DNA from 2 places in the Nocardia sp. NPDC004415 genome. Region 2 is predicted to be linked to the other one. Evidence: riboswitches for the same ligand, from Rfam matches in the RefSeq annotation. Region 2 holds a riboswitch; the other holds the start of a gene.
The links. Region 2 has a riboswitch for cobalamin ahead of cobN (cobaltochelatase subunit CobN). Riboswitches for the same ligand answer to the same signal wherever they lie in the genome.
Positions count from the first base shown of each region.

Region 1: linked by a shared signal. The riboswitch ahead of ACWEMY_RS21295 (CbtB domain-containing protein) and the one ahead of cobN (cobaltochelatase subunit CobN) in region 2 are both predicted to bind cobalamin.

Region 1 is NZ_JBSGDP010000048.1:30,342-37,503, forward strand. Features, by position in the region: gene ACWEMY_RS21270 (hypothetical protein) at 1-662, opposite strand, end outside; gene ACWEMY_RS21275 (carbonic anhydrase) at 746-1,369, opposite strand; gene ACWEMY_RS21280 (A/G-specific adenine glycosylase) at 1,430-2,329, shown strand; gene ACWEMY_RS21285 (alpha/beta fold hydrolase) at 2,505-3,248, opposite strand; gene ACWEMY_RS21290 (antibiotic biosynthesis monooxygenase family protein) at 3,280-3,603, shown strand; cobalamin riboswitch at 3,674-3,795, shown strand; gene ACWEMY_RS21295 (CbtB domain-containing protein) at 3,828-4,028, shown strand; gene ACWEMY_RS21300 (CbtA family protein) at 4,019-4,807, shown strand; gene ACWEMY_RS21305 (hypothetical protein) at 4,844-5,296, shown strand; gene ACWEMY_RS21310 (OsmC family peroxiredoxin) at 5,303-5,740, opposite strand; gene ACWEMY_RS21315 (SRPBCC family protein) at 5,753-6,199, opposite strand; gene ACWEMY_RS21320 (DMT family transporter) at 6,255-6,575, opposite strand; gene ACWEMY_RS21325 (FMN-dependent NADH-azoreductase) at 6,572-7,162, opposite strand, start outside.
Region 2 is NZ_JBSGDP010000031.1:23,969-31,130, forward strand. Features, by position in the region: gene ACWEMY_RS16585 (hypothetical protein) at 1-68, shown strand, start outside; gene ACWEMY_RS16590 (hypothetical protein) at 173-508, shown strand; gene ACWEMY_RS16595 (acyl-CoA thioesterase domain-containing protein) at 486-1,352, opposite strand; gene cobN (cobaltochelatase subunit CobN) at 1,414-5,052, opposite strand; cobalamin riboswitch at 5,092-5,218, opposite strand; gene ACWEMY_RS16605 (hypothetical protein) at 5,248-5,736, opposite strand; gene ACWEMY_RS16610 (MerR family transcriptional regulator) at 5,770-7,056, opposite strand; gene ACWEMY_RS16615 (hypothetical protein) at 7,090-7,162, opposite strand, start outside.

The DNA.
Region 1 (7,162 bases), on a different contig from region 2:
TCGGCGGCGCTGCGGATCGAGCCGAGCTGGGCCACCACCATGTAGGCGCCCGCGGGTACCGGCAGCCGGTCACCCGCGCACTCGGGCTGGGAGGTGGTACCGAACCAGGTGCCCTTGTAGGACAGCTGCTGCCCGGCCGCGAGGGTCTTCGGGTCCGGCGGGCCGTCGGGGTTGCAGTCGTTGCTGGCCCACAGCCTGCGCTGGCCGTCGAGGGTGTAGACGAGGAACTGCGGGCCCGCGCCGAGATCACGGCTGCACGGCGCCGAGGAGATATTGGTGATGACGGTCCCGAACCCCGGCTGATCGCCCACCCGGTAGGTCGGCTGGCCGACGGTCACCTTCAGCGCCAGCGACTGGTCCGGGCACGGCTGGGCCGCGGGCTGATCGGTGGCCGACGGGCTGGAGGTGGCCGAGCTGGTACTCGTCGCGGTCGTGCTCGAGGTGGCACTGCTCGACTCGGAGGTGGTGCTCGACGCGTCCGCGCTGCTCGATTCCGCCGTGGTGGTGGCCGCCACGGGTTTCTCACCGGAGGAGTCGCCGCCGCGCGTGACCATCACGGCCAGCCAGATCACCAGCACGAGGGCGACGGCGACGATGCCGATGGCGAGCGCGCGGCGACGCCAGTAGATCTCCGGTGGCAGCGGTCCATTCGGTTCCAGCACGCCTCAACGGTAAGCGCAGCGCACGGGGGCGCGCTCGATGACCTCGGCGTGTCGGCGGCCGGAACCGAACCGCGACGCTGGTATTACCGGATTTCGCCGATGTTGCCCACGGTGCTGCGCAGCTGCGCGCGCCCGTCCTCGAGCTTGTAGGTGACGCTGGCGATCGCGAGCTGGCCGGTGGCCACCCGCTGGGAGATGATCATCGACCGCTGCATGAGCAGTCGCGAGGTCTCCTCCACGTGCCGCGCCTCGAACTCGTCGATGGTCTCCAGGCCCTCGCGGCGGCCGATCAGGATCGACGGGGTGACCCGCTCGACGATGCTGCGGATGAACCCACCAGGGACCTCGCCGCCGTCGAGGGCGTCGATGGTGGCCTTCACCGCGCCACAGCTGTCGTGGCCCAGGACCACGATCAGCGGCACGTTGAGCACCTCGACGCCGTACTCGATCGAGCCGAGCACCGAGCTGTCGATCACGTGACCGGCGGTCCGGACGACGAACATGTCGCCGAGGCCCTGGTCGAAGATCAGCTCGGCGGCCACCCGCGAGTCACCGCAGCCGAAGAGGATGGCGTGCGGATGTTGACCGCCGACGAGCTTGGCTCGATCGGCGGCGCCCTGGCTAGGATGCAGCAGATCACCGTTGACGAAGCGCTCGTTGCCTTCGCGCAGTGACTTCCAGGCACTTATCGGATTAGAACCAGGCATACCGACCATTGTGCACAGACCGTTGGTTACCAGCGAGTCCGCGGCGTTACGCGTCGGCAAATGAAGCCTGACGGAGGCGGAACGACAACAGTGAGTATCGACGCGGAAGTCCTGCTGGACTGGTTCACCGACACCGCGCGCGACCTGCCCTGGCGCAGGCCCGAGGCCACCGCCTGGCACATCCTGATGAGCGAGATCATGCTGCAGCAGACGCCGGTGGTGCGGGTGGAGCCGATCTGGCGCGAATGGGTGGCGCGCTGGCCGGTGCCCTCGGCGATGGCGGCGTCCTCGCAGGCCGAGGTGCTGCGCGCCTGGGGCAAGCTCGGCTATCCGCGCCGGGCGCTGCGGCTGCACGAGTGCGCGCGGGTGCTGGCCGAACAGCACGGTGACGTGGTGCCCTCCGATGTCGACGTGCTGCTGAGCCTGCCCGGCATCGGCGCCTACACCGCCCGTGCGGTCGCCTGTTTCGCCTACGGTCAGCGAGTTCCCGTGGTGGACACCAACGTCCGCCGCGTGGTGGCCCGCGCGGTACACGGCCGCGAGCCGGGCAACCCGGCCGCGCGCGATCTCGCCGAGACCGAGGCCCTGCTGCCCACGCCCGTCCCCCGCGCCGCGAAGTTCTCCGCCGCCCTGATGGAACTGGGCGCCCTGGTGTGCACGGCCCGCAACCCCGGCTGCGCGGACTGCCCGCTGCCGGATTGCGCCTGGGTCGCCGCCGGGAAGCCCGCCGCCACGGTGGCGCGCAAGGTGCAGAAGTACGAAGGCACCGATCGTCAGGCGCGCGGGCGGCTGCTGGATGTGCTGCGCGACGCGTCGGGGCCGGTCGAACGGGTGCGCCTGGATCTGGCCTGGACCCGCGACCCCGGTCAGCGGGCGCGGGCGTTGGACTCATTGCTGGTCGACGGCCTGATCGAACAGACCGAGGACGGCCTGTTCGCCCTGGCAGGCGAGGGCAGCTGACCCCCGGACCGCGCACCGACACTGCGCCGAGCGCCGCCTCTGTGCGCCGTCGCGCTCAACGCGGGCTGCGCGCCGGACCGCCTGCGCCGACACCGCCTCGAGCACCACCGCGAGGCGCACCCGATGGCAGGCGTGTACTCCGGCGGCAGCCCTATCGGAATCAGGTGGTGCGAGCTCAGTCGAGCACGCGGGCGAGGAACCCGCCGACCAGCTCGCGGTACTCCTCGGGCCGCTCGTCGTGCACCAGATGCCCCGCACCCTCGACCCACGCGTACTCGGCATCCGGGTGCACCTCCGCCATGGTCCGCATCTGACCCGGCGGGGTGATGGTGTGCTCGCCCTCGATGAGCAGTGTGGGCATCGTGAGCGATTTCCATTCGGTCCAGAAATCGCGGGTGCCCCATTCCTCGGAGATCGCGCGGAAGGTGTCGACCTCGCCGTGCAGGCGATAACCCTCGACGCTCCCGGTGAAAGCGCGCAGGAAATACCGGCCCGCGACCGGCCCGAAATAGTCGAGCACCGCCTGGTCGTCCGCGAACGGCTGCGGCCAGGAGTGGATGAGTTCGGCCCAGTGCGCGGCGGTGCGGCCGGTGAAATCGGGGGCGATGTCCTCGACGACCAGCGCGCGGACCCGCTCGGGATGGGTCGCCGCGAAGACCCAGCCGTGGATGGCGCCCATCGAATGCCCCACGATCACCATCGGCTCGCCGATCCCGGCGGTGAGCCCGGCCAGATCGGCCACGAATGCCTCGGTGCTGAGCTCGGCGGGCGGGGTGCGCCCGTGCCCGGCCGCGTCGACGGCGTACACGTGCCCGTACTCACGCAACCACGGCAACTGATCGGACCAGGTCCGCGCACTGCCCATCAACCCGTGCAGCAGCAGGATCGGGACGCCGGTTCCGCCTTCGTCGTACAACACCCTGCCGATTGTGCACCGTATTGTCGAGGTCATGGCTGTTGTGAAGATCAATGCGATCGAGATCCCCGAAGGTGCCGGTCCGGAGCTGGAGAAGCGCTTCGCCGCGCGGGCCCACGCGGTGGAGAACTCCCCCGGTTTCCTCGGCTTCCAGTTGCTGCGCCCGGTCGCCGGTGACAACCGGTATTTCGTGGTGACGCAATGGGATTCGGAGGAATCCTTCGCCGCGTGGCGCGACGGTCCGGCGCGCGCCGCGCACGCGGGCAACGGTGGTGAGGGCGAGCGTCCCAAGCCGGTCTCCACGGGTGCCTCGCTGCTCGAGTTCGAGGTCGTCCTCGACGTGCCCGCCAAGGGCTGACAGCGGCGTTTCCGCTGGACATGCGGATGCGCGTATTGACGTGGGCGCCTCGCGACTGTCACAGTTCGAGGGAAAACATACGCGAGGGTGCGCGGTAATCCGGTGAGATTCCGGAGCGGTCGCGCCACTGTATCCACGTACCGGGTCCCCGGTGCCGGAGAGCCAGACACCGGCACCTTCGCACCGCTTCGACCGTGGGACGCGTATCCCTGAGGAGGACCCGAATGGCGCTCGCGCATTCACCCAGCCGGTCTGCCGGCCTGGACAACCTGGCCACCGTGCTCGTCACGGTCGGTGTCGTTCTGCTCGCACTGCTCACGCTGTACCTGGTCGGATTCGATCAGGGTGCCGTCTCCCGTAGCGGCATGTACCTGCACGAGCTGATGCACGACGGACGCCACCTGCTGGGTGTCCCGTGCCACTGATCGGATCACTCAAGACCCTGCTGTTGCGCGGCCTGCTGGCCGGCCTGATCGCCGGCCTGCTGGCCGCCACAGTGGGCTATTTCGTCGGCGAGCCCCAGGTGGACGCCGCGATCGCCATCGAGGAAGCCGCCGCCGCTCCTGCCGAGCACGGTCACGAGGCGGCCGAACCCGAGGGCCACTCACACGGCGACGAGGACGAACCGCTGGTCAGCCGCTCCGGGCAGAAGGCGGGACAGTTCCTCGCCCTCGGTCTGGCCGGGATGGCCTTCGGCGCGCTGCTCGCGTCCGCGCTCAATGTCGCCCGCCGCTTCACGAGTCTGTCGGGGCCGCGCCTGTCGCTGCTCGCCGCCGGATTCGCGTGGGCGGCGATCGTGGCGGTGCCGTTCTTCAAGTACCCGGCCAACCCGCCCGCGGTGGGTGACCCGGAGACCATCAACAGCCGCACCTGGCTGTGGGTCGCCGCCGTGGTACTCGGTCTGCTCGCCGTCGCGGCCTCGGTCGCGGCCTACCGGGCGCTGGCCGGGCAGCTCGACACGCTGCGGCTCATCGCGGCGGTGGTCGCGTTCGTGCTGGTCACCACCATCGGCTACATCCTGCTGCCCGGGGTGAACGAGGTGGCCGAGGACTTCCCCGCGACGCTGCTGTGGCGTTTCCGGGTGGCCTCGCTGGCCGAGACCACCACGCTGTGGGTGTCGCTGGGCCTGGCCTTCGCCGCGCTCACCGAGTTCGCCTCGCGGTCTAGCACCGCGGTACCGGAGAAGGCCGCTACCGCAGGGTGATCCGCGCGGGTATCGCGTGAAGGCAGTGTCGGTGTCATGACCGACACTGCCTTTTCCGTTTCCGCGTATCGTCCCCGCGCGGTGGTCGTCGCCTTCGGGGCCTTGCTCACCGCGCTCGCGGCGGGGGTGGCCGAGGGGGTGCTGCGCGCGGTGCGCGGTGGCGACGAGTTCGGCGCCACCGCGGCCGGACTGCTGCCCCGCCTCGCCCTGTATCTGGTCGTCGCCGCCGTCGCCCTGTACATGGTGCGGGGCAGCCGGATCGCGCGTGCGGTCCTGACCGTGGGCATCGGCGTGGTCGGGATGATCTCGCTGATCATCGAACCGTTGGCGGTGCTGCTGTCCACCGACGACTTCGCCGCGCTGTTCACCGGCCTGTCGCCGTCGTCGACCGTGCTGGTGAGCCTGCGGGCCGTGCACATCCTGGCGGTCGCGGTCGCGATCCCGGCCATGTACAGCCCGGCGGCGCACCGCTGGTTCACCCAGCGGTGACCCGGCTCAGATCAGTTCGGCGTCCAGTTCGATCTCGGGGACACCGCTGAGCGCCTTGCTGACCGGGCAGCCGTTCTTGGCGGCGGTGGCCGCGGTGTAGAAGCCCTGCGCGTCGAGCCCGGCGGCGACGGCGCGCACGGTCAGCTTGATCTTGCTGATCTGGAACCCACCGGCCGGGTCGGGCGCGAGGGTGACATCGGCGGTGACGTCGAGGCTCTCCGGGGTGCCCCCGGCATTGGCGATCTCGGCCGAGAGCGCCATCGAGTAGCACGAGGAGTGCGCCGCGGCGATGAGCTCCTCGGGGCTGGTGCCCTCGGCGTTGTCGGCGGCGCGGCGCGGGAAGGTGACGTCGTACTTGCCCACCCCCGAGCTGACCAGTTCGACCTGTCCGGAACCATCCTGCAGCCCGCCCGCCCAGAGGGTGCGTGCGCTACGAGTCGGCATGCCAAATCCTTTCTAGGCCACGCTGCCGGTGACCTCGTCGAGTCGTTCCAGCATCTCCGGCCAGACCTGCTGGTGCAGGTCACGAATGGCCGCGGTGGGGAACCCGGAGTGCCGCAGGCGCAGCCGGATGCCGCGCGGCTGCTTGCGGAATTCGACGTCGACCACGGTCTCCACGCCTTCGGTGGCGGCGGTCACCCAGGTGAACACTACGCGCCGGTCCGGCTCGAGCGTGAGGATCCGGCCGTAGTGCGGGTTGCCCTTGTCCGCGGTGCCGGTGTCGAAATAGAGGGGCTCGCCGACGAGGGGACGCATGCGCACCGAGCCGGGAACCGCCAGCCACAGATCCAAGCCCTGGGTCCAGGTCGCGTAGAGCAGACTGGGCGCGGCTTTCATCACGCGCTCGACCGTCAGCTCGTGCGGTCGTGAGGACAGGTCCGGGTGGCGAACTGGCTGGTCCATCCGTGGACTGTACCGGCTCGCGCCCCACGAACGCCGCATCGGGTGTGGCGCAGTGTCACTCGGGATTGGTGACCCGGGCGAGCACGATGCCGCCCAGGATCAGCGACAGGGCCAGGATCCGGCCCGCGCTGAGCGGGTCCTTGTGCACCACGATGCCCAGCGCGATGGCGCCGACGGCACCGATTCCGGTGAACACCGCGTAGGACGTGCCGACCGGCAGCTGCTGCATGGCCCGCGAGAGCAGGTAGACCGCCAGCGAGCCCAGCGCGATGCACAGCAGGGTCGGGCCGAGGCGGGTGAAGTTCTCGGTGGGCTTGATGGTCTGCGCCCAGACGATCTCCACCAGCCCGGCCAGGCCGAGGATCAGCCAGCTCATCGCACGTACTCCACGGCCAGCTCGCGGACCCGCACCTGGGCGGCGAGCAACGAGGTCTCGTGCGCTTCGCGCAGGTGGGCCAGGTTGGGGTCCTGCACCGCGTTGGCCAGTTCGGCGTGCACGAAGGTGGTGTCGGTGACGGCGAAGTGCCCGGCGAAGAAGTCACGCAGATAGCGCTCCTGATAGTCGAACGCCGCCTTGGGCGCGCCCGGCGAGTACGCCCCACCGCGCGCGCTGACCACCACGAAGCGGCGCTGCCCCAACGACATTCGCGGGAAGGTGACCTGGTCGAGCCAGGCCTTCAGCGCGGCGGGGATCGAGTAGTTGTACATCGGCGTGCCGATCAGGATCACGTCGGCGGCCAGCACTTCGGCCAGCAGCGGTTCGACGATCCGCCAGGCCGCTTTCGCCGCGGGTGTGGTGGCCAGGTCGGCGAGCCGGTGCAGGTCGGTGCGGCCCGCGGCCAGGACCGCGTCGCAGAGTTCGGTCCAGCCCGCGTCGATGAACGGCGTCGGCTGGGCCGCGAGGTCGCGATAGGTGTAGGTGCCGGTGGCCCCGGCGGCACGCCAGGACTGGACGAATTCCGC
Region 2 (7,162 bases):
TGTATCTGGACGAGGGCGTGGTGAAGGTGGAGACGCTCGCCGACGAACTCCTGGTCACCGTCGCCTGAGCAGCGCCGGGAATCGCCACCGGACGGGTGGATCTGCGCGCGGTGGGCCCACTCGAGGCAGCATGGCAGCGGCAGGGCCGGTGTGGGACGGGAAGGTGACGCGGGTGGAGCAGGTGCGGTGGCGGGCGGGCTGGGGTGTCGGGCTCGGTGTGTTCGTGGCGGTGTTCGTGCTGGTCCCGGCGACCTTCGCGGTGCAGGACGCCTGGCAGGTCCCGGTGCCGCGCCCGGTCGCCTTCGCCGAGCTCGAGCCGATCGCGACCGCGTTCTGGCTCAGCTGGGCGGCCACCCTGGCGGTGCTGCTGATCCCGGCGGTGGTGCTGGCACTGCTACCGCCTGCCCGGCTACTGGCGCTGGGCTACCTGCTCGCCACCACCGCGGTCGGCACCGTGCTGTGCGCGACCACGGTGGGGCTGGCTTTCAGCGGCCTCGATCCGGTGTGACCGGCTGCCCGGCGGCCAGGATCGTGTCGGCCAGTTCGTCGATCACCGCGCCGCGGATCTGGCGGCGCTCGTTGGCCAGCGCGGTGGTGGTGCAGATACCGAAGGCACCCTGCTCGTCGTAGAGCACCGCCGCGCCCGCGGCGATCCCCTCGTCGCTGAGGTGGCTCTCCGCCTCGATCCCCATGTCGACCCCGATCGGCATGCGCGAGAACGTGATCGAGACATCGGTGTTGATGAAGCCGATGCCCTCGGTGCCCCAGTTGGTGACCAGGCTGGTCTGCTCGCCGGTCATGGCGGCGAAGCAGAACGGCGAGGCCGGCTCGCCGTCGACCACCGGGATGTTGCGCACCCACTTGCGTTTGCGGGTGTCGTTCTGATGCTCGGTCATCTTCGGTGACCAGCCCTCGGCGTGCCCGTCGCTGCCGAACAGGTGCATGGCCTCGTCGATCATCGCCAGCGCGCTGGGCGGGGGCAGCGGCCGGTCGCGGTCGGCCCGCCACACCTCGCCCGGCGGCTGGGTGGAGCGCAGGAGCAGCAGCGCGCTGCCCCGCGCCACCACCGCGTCCTCGGCGCGCAGCTCGAGCGAGACCGCGCGCACGCGCTTCCCGTCGCGGATGACCTCGCTGGCGACGGTGAGCGGCACCGCGGGCACCGCCTTGTGCAGGTCGACGGTCAGGCGCGCGGGGACGAAGCCGTCGGTGCAGTACCGCCCCTCGACCTCGCGCGCCATCAGCCCACAGACCGGCGGACCGGACAGGGTGCTCGGTGCCCACAGGCTCATCGAGAACGGAGTCGGCCGGAAGACTCCGTCCGTGTGCGTGAAGTACGCCGGAGAGCTACTCATCGCCACCCTTTCTTACGCCGTAATACGCCTCAGACTAGAACGCATTACAGTCCGGCGGCAACTACTCGAGTTCGCCCTCGGTCTCCAGGTAGATCTGGCGCAGCCGGTCCAGGGTCTCCTGTTCGGGGTGTTCCCAGAGCTTGCGCTCGGCGGCCTCGAGCAGCCGCTCGGCGATCCCGTGCAGCGCCCACGGATTCGACTGCTCCATGAACTTGCGGTTGACCTCGTCGAAGACGTAGCTCTCGGTGAGCTTCTCGTACATCCAGTCGGCGACCACATTGGTGGTGGCGTCGTAGCCGAACAGGTAGTCGACGGTGGCGGCCATCTCGAAGGCGCCCTTGTAGCCGTGGCGGCGCATGGCCTCGAGCCAGCGCGGGTTCACCACGCGGGCGCGGAAGACGCGGGCGGTCTCCTCCGAGAGTGTGCGGGTGCGCACGGCATCCGGGCGGGTGGAGTCGCCGATGTAGGCCTCGGGGTTCTTGCCGGTGAGCGCGCGCACGGTGGCGACCATGCCGCCGTGGTACTGGAAGTAGTCGTCGGAGTCGGCGATGTCGTGTTCGCGGGTGTCGGTGTTCTTGGCGGCCACCGCGATCCGCCGGTAGGCGGTGCGCATGTCGTCGGCGGCGGGGGCACCGTCGAGGTCGCGACCGTAGGCGTAGCCGCCCCAGGTGGTGTAGACCTGCGCGAGGTCGTCGTCGGTGCGCCAGCTCTTGGAGTCGATGAGCTGGAGCAGGCCCGCGCCGTAGGTGCCCGGCTTGGAGCCGAAGATGCGGGTGGTGGCGCGGCGGGTGTCGCCGTGCTCGGCCAGGTCCGACTGGGCGTGCGCGCGCACGTAATTGGACTCGGCGGGCTCGTCGAGGTCGGCGACGAGGCGGACGGCGTCGTCGAGCAGGGCCAGCACGTGCGGGAAGGCATCGCGGAAGAAGCCGGAGATGCGCACGGTGACGTCGATGCGGGGGCGGCCGAGTTCCTCGAGGGAGATGATCTCGAGGGAGGTGACGCGGCGGCTGGCCTCGTCCCAGATCGGGCGCACGCCCAGCAGGGCGAGGACTTCGGCGATGTCGTCGCCGGAGGTGCGCATGGCCGAGGTGCCCCACACCGACAGCCCGACCGACTTCGGGTACTCGCCGTGGTCGCCGAGGTAGCGGGCCAGCAGCGATTCGGCCATGGCCTGACCGGTCTCCCAGGCCAGCCGCGAGGGGACGGCCTTGGGGTCGACGGAGTAGAAGTTGCGGCCGGTCGGGAGCACGTTGATCAGGCCGCGCAGGGGCGAACCGCTGGGACCGGCGGGAATGAAGCCACCGTCGAGGGCGTGCAGGACGCGGGCGATCTCGACGCTGGTCTCGCGCAGGCGGGGCACGACTTCGGTGGCGGCGAAACGCAGGACCGTCTTCACCGCGTCGAGGCGGGTGGTGTCGTCGGCCGCCGTGGCGTCGGCTCCGGCCAGGATCGCGGTGGCGTAGTCGCCGACCAGGGTGTCGACGGCGTCGGCCGACCAGTCCGTCGCCTGCAGGGCGGCGAGGAGTTCGCGGGCGCGGGATTCCACCACGTCGACCCGCTCACGGGCCTCGTCACCGGCTTCGCTGAGGCCGAGGGCCTCACGCAGGCCGGGGACGTTCTGCTCGCCGCCCCACAGCTGACGGGCGCGCAGCATGGCCAGCACCAGATCGAGTTCCATCTCGGCCTCGGGTGCCTGGCCCAGGATGTGCAGGCCGTCGCGGATCTGCACGTCCTTGATCTCGCAGAGCCAGCCGTCGACGTGCAGCAGCATGTCGTCGAAGACGTCCTCGTCGGGGCGTTCGGCCAGGCCCAGGTCGTGGTCCATCTTGGCCGCGCGCATGAGCGTCCAGATCTGCTGGCGGATGGCGGGCAGCTTGGCCGGGTCCAGGGCGGAGATATTGGCGTGCTCGTCGAGCAGCTGCTCGAGGCGGGAGATGTCGCCGTAGCTCTCGGCGCGCGCCATCGGCGGGATCAGGTGGTCGACCAGGGTGGCGTGGGCGCGGCGCTTGGCCTGGGTGCCCTCGCCCGGGTCGTTGACCAGGAACGGGTAGATCAGCGGCAGGTCGCCCAGGGCGGCGTCGGTGCCGCAGGAGGCGGACATGCCCAGCGTCTTGCCGGGCAGCCATTCCAGGTTGCCGTGCTTGCCCAGATGGACCATGGCGTCGGCGCCGAAACCGTCGGGCGCGGACAGCCAGCGGTAGGCGGCCAGGTAGTGGTGGCTGGGCGGCAGGTCGGGGTCGTGGTAGATGGCGACCGGGTTCTCGCCGAAGCCGCGGGGCGGCTGCACCATGAGCACCACATTGCCGAAACGCAGGGCCGCGATGACGATCTCGCCGTCCTTGTCGGCCGAGCGGTCGACATAGAGCTCGCCGGGCGGCGGGCCCCACGCCTCGACCACGGCCTCACGCAGATCCTCGGGCAGGGAGTCGAACCAGCGGGTGTAGGTGGCGGCGCCGATGCGGATCGGGTTGCCCTCGAGCTGTTCGGCCGAGAGCCAGTCGGGGTCCTGGCCGCCCGCGGCGATCAGGGCGTGGATGAGCACGTCGCCGTCGGCCTGCTCCAGGCCGGGGATCTCGCCGGGTTCGCCGAGGTCGTAGCCCGCGGCGCGCAGTTCGGTGAGCAGGCGGATGGCCGAGGCGGGGGTGTCCAGGCCGACGGCGTTGCCGATGCGGGCGTGCTTGGTCGGGTACGCGGAGAGCATGATCGCGATCCGTTTGTCGGCGGCCGGGATGTGGCGCAGGCGCGCGTGGCGCACCGCGATACCGGCGACCCGGGCGGCGCGTTCGGCGTCGGGCACATAGGTGGACAGGCCGTCGGCGTCGAATTCCTTGAACGAGAACGGGACCGTGATGATGCGGCCGTCGAACTCCGGCACCGCCACCTGGGTGGCCACGTCGAGCGGCGAGAGGCCGTCGTCGTTGTCCTCCCACTGGGCGCGGCCGCTGGTCAGGCACAGGCCCTGCAGGATCGGCACGTCCAGGGCGGCCAGCGCGGCCACGTCCCAGGCTTCGTCGTCACCACCGGCCGAGGCGGTGGCGGGCTTGCTGCCGCCCGCGGCGAGCACGGTGACCACCAGGGCGTCTGCGCGGCCGAGCACTTCGAGCAGTTCCGGTTCGGCGGTGCGCAGCGAGGCGCAGTAGACGGGCAGCGCGCGGGCGCCCTTGGCCTCGATGGCCGTGCACAGCGCGTCGATGTAGCCGGTATTGCCCGCCAGGTGCTGGGCGCGGTAGTAGACCACCGCGACGGTCGGGGCGTGCGGTTCCAGGATGCGGGCCGAGCGCTCGAGCTCACCCCAGCTGGGCAGCTGCACCGGCGGTTCGAAGCCGTGGCCGGTGAGCAGCACCGTGTCGGACAGGAAGTGGTGCAGCTGACGCAGGTTCTCCGCGCCACCGGCGGCGAGGTAGTTGTGCGCGTCGGCGGCCACACCCACCGGCACGGTGGAGCATTCCATCAGTTCGGCGTCGGGGGCGATCTCGCCGCCGAGGGCCACCATCGGCACCCCACTGGCCCGGATCGCGTCCAGGCCCTCCTCCCAGGCGCGTTTGCCGCCGAGGATGCGCACGATCACCAGGTCGGCGCCGTCGAGCAGCTCCGGCAGGTCCGCCACGAGCAGCCGGGCGGGGTTGCCCCACCGGTACTCGGCGCCGCTCGCGCGCGCGCTCAGCAGATCGGTGTCGGAGGTGGACAGCAGCAGGATCACAGGGTGAGACCTTCCTCGGGTGACGCGCCCAACGGGGTGGTTGTCGTGTGCTCGCCGGAGAGGGTCTGGCTGTTCACAGTGGCGCGACCGCACCGGATTTCCACCGGTTTCCTCGACGCCCGCCGAGCATGACGATGGTAACGGCCCCACCGCCGCCACAACTTTCCAGCCCGCGTCCGGTCCCCGGAGGACCGATCAGGGGGTGGGGCGTGCGGTGGTGTCCCCGGCGGCCACGGCGGCGGCGACCTCGTCCAGGGCCCGGCGGATCATCGTCCCGTAGTCGTCGTCGGCGAGGGCCCCGACGTGGGCGCGCGCGGCGTCGAGATGGTGGCCGGCGGCGGGGAAGGCACCGAGGCGGCGGAAGTTGTCGGCCAGGTTGAGGTGCAGCGACGGGTAGAACCCCGCGACCCGCAGACCCGCGTGGTGTTCGGTGAGCCGGGCGTCGGTCAGGGTGTCGGCGGCGTCGAGGGCGCGGATGTCCCAGGCGAGGGCCTCGGCCGGATGGTCATGGAGGTCGGCGAGGTAGTGGGCGAGGGTGCAGCGGTGCAGGGGGTCGCCCGCCGCGCCGATCTCGGACCACAGGGCGACCAGGGTGGCGCGGGCGGAATCGGTGTCGCCCGAACGGGATTCGGTCACCGCGGCGGTGATCCGGGTCATCACGGGGTCGGTGGTGGGGGTGGTCATGGAGTTCCTTTCGGCAGGACTGTGCGCAGTCGGCTAGTGGGTTGCCGGGTCGGCGGATTCGGGGCGCCGGGGCATCGCCAGGGTGAGCAGGGTGCCGTCGTCGGCGGAGCGGACGCGGACCGGCTGGTCGGGAGCGATGAGGTCGAGCATGAGGTCGGGGCCGACCGCGCCCGCCACCGCCGGATAGAGGGTGGTCACGGCGAAATGGATGGTCATGGGCGGGCCGGTGACGGTGGCGGCGAGGGTGTGGACGGATTCCCCGTCGGTGAGCCGGAGGCTGCCCGGGATCGCTTCGAGCGTCACCGTGGCGGCCTGTACCGATTCAAGCACGGCGAGCAGTGCGGATCGCTGCACCACCACCCGCACCCGGACCGGGGGTAGCGCCGCCAGCATCGCCCGGTAGTCGGGGAACTCCTCGGCCGAAGACCGGCACCGGCGCCCCGATTCGGGACCGGTCCGGTTCGCCCGCGGGATGTTCCGATCCCCTTGGCCACGCTCGTCGCCGCCGGTGTCGGCCGTGTCGCCCGTGGTGCAGAGCAGACCGGCGGCGTCGGGGCGCAGGACGACGGTGGGCTGGCGGCGCAGCCAGGACACCGTGGCCCGCAGGTCCGCGGCGTCGACGGTGATCGCCCAGGGCGCGGCGGGTGCCGTGTCGACGCGCACGCCGCGGGTCGCCAGGCGGTAGCGGTCGGTGGCGGTGAGGACCAGTTCTGCCATCCCCGCCTCGATATGGACGCTGTCGAGCACCGGGTGCCGCGGGTCCACGACGGTGGCGGTGGCGACCTGGTCGAGCGCGGCGGCGAGCACAGGTCCGCGCACACGGACGGCATCCGGCTCTGCCGACGCCGTGTCGCGGGGTTCCGCACGACCGGATGCAGTTCCACTCGCGGCCTCGGCCGACCGGCTCGTCCCGATCTGTGAATTCGGCGACGGCACGGCACCGGAGGCGTCGGCCGAAGACTCCGGGGTGGCGAACGCACTCCGGTCCAGGGACGCGCGGGCGGCGTCGGCCGCGGTGCGCAAGGAGGCCAGGTGGGCGTCGAGGGCGGTGAGGTGGGCGTCGACGAGGGCGGTGGCGCGGTCGGCGTCGGGCTCGGTGACGACGGCGGCGACGGCGGGTAGCGGCATGTCCAGGGCGCGCAGGCGGCGGATCAGGCGCGCGGTGCCGGTCTGGTCGGGGGCGTAATAGCGGTAGCCGGTGGCCTCGTCGACGACGGCGGGGACGAGGACCCCGGCGTCGGCGTAGAAGCGCAGGGCGCTGGCGCTCAGGCCGCACAGGCGGGCGAAGGCGCCGATGGTGATCAGCTCGGATTCGGGCACCGGCTGATCATCGGGGTTCGAGCGACTCGAAGGTCAAACGCCGGAGTCCGTGGTGGTACCGCGCCCGACCATCTCCGGCGAGCCCGTTCCGAGGTTGCGGTAGACG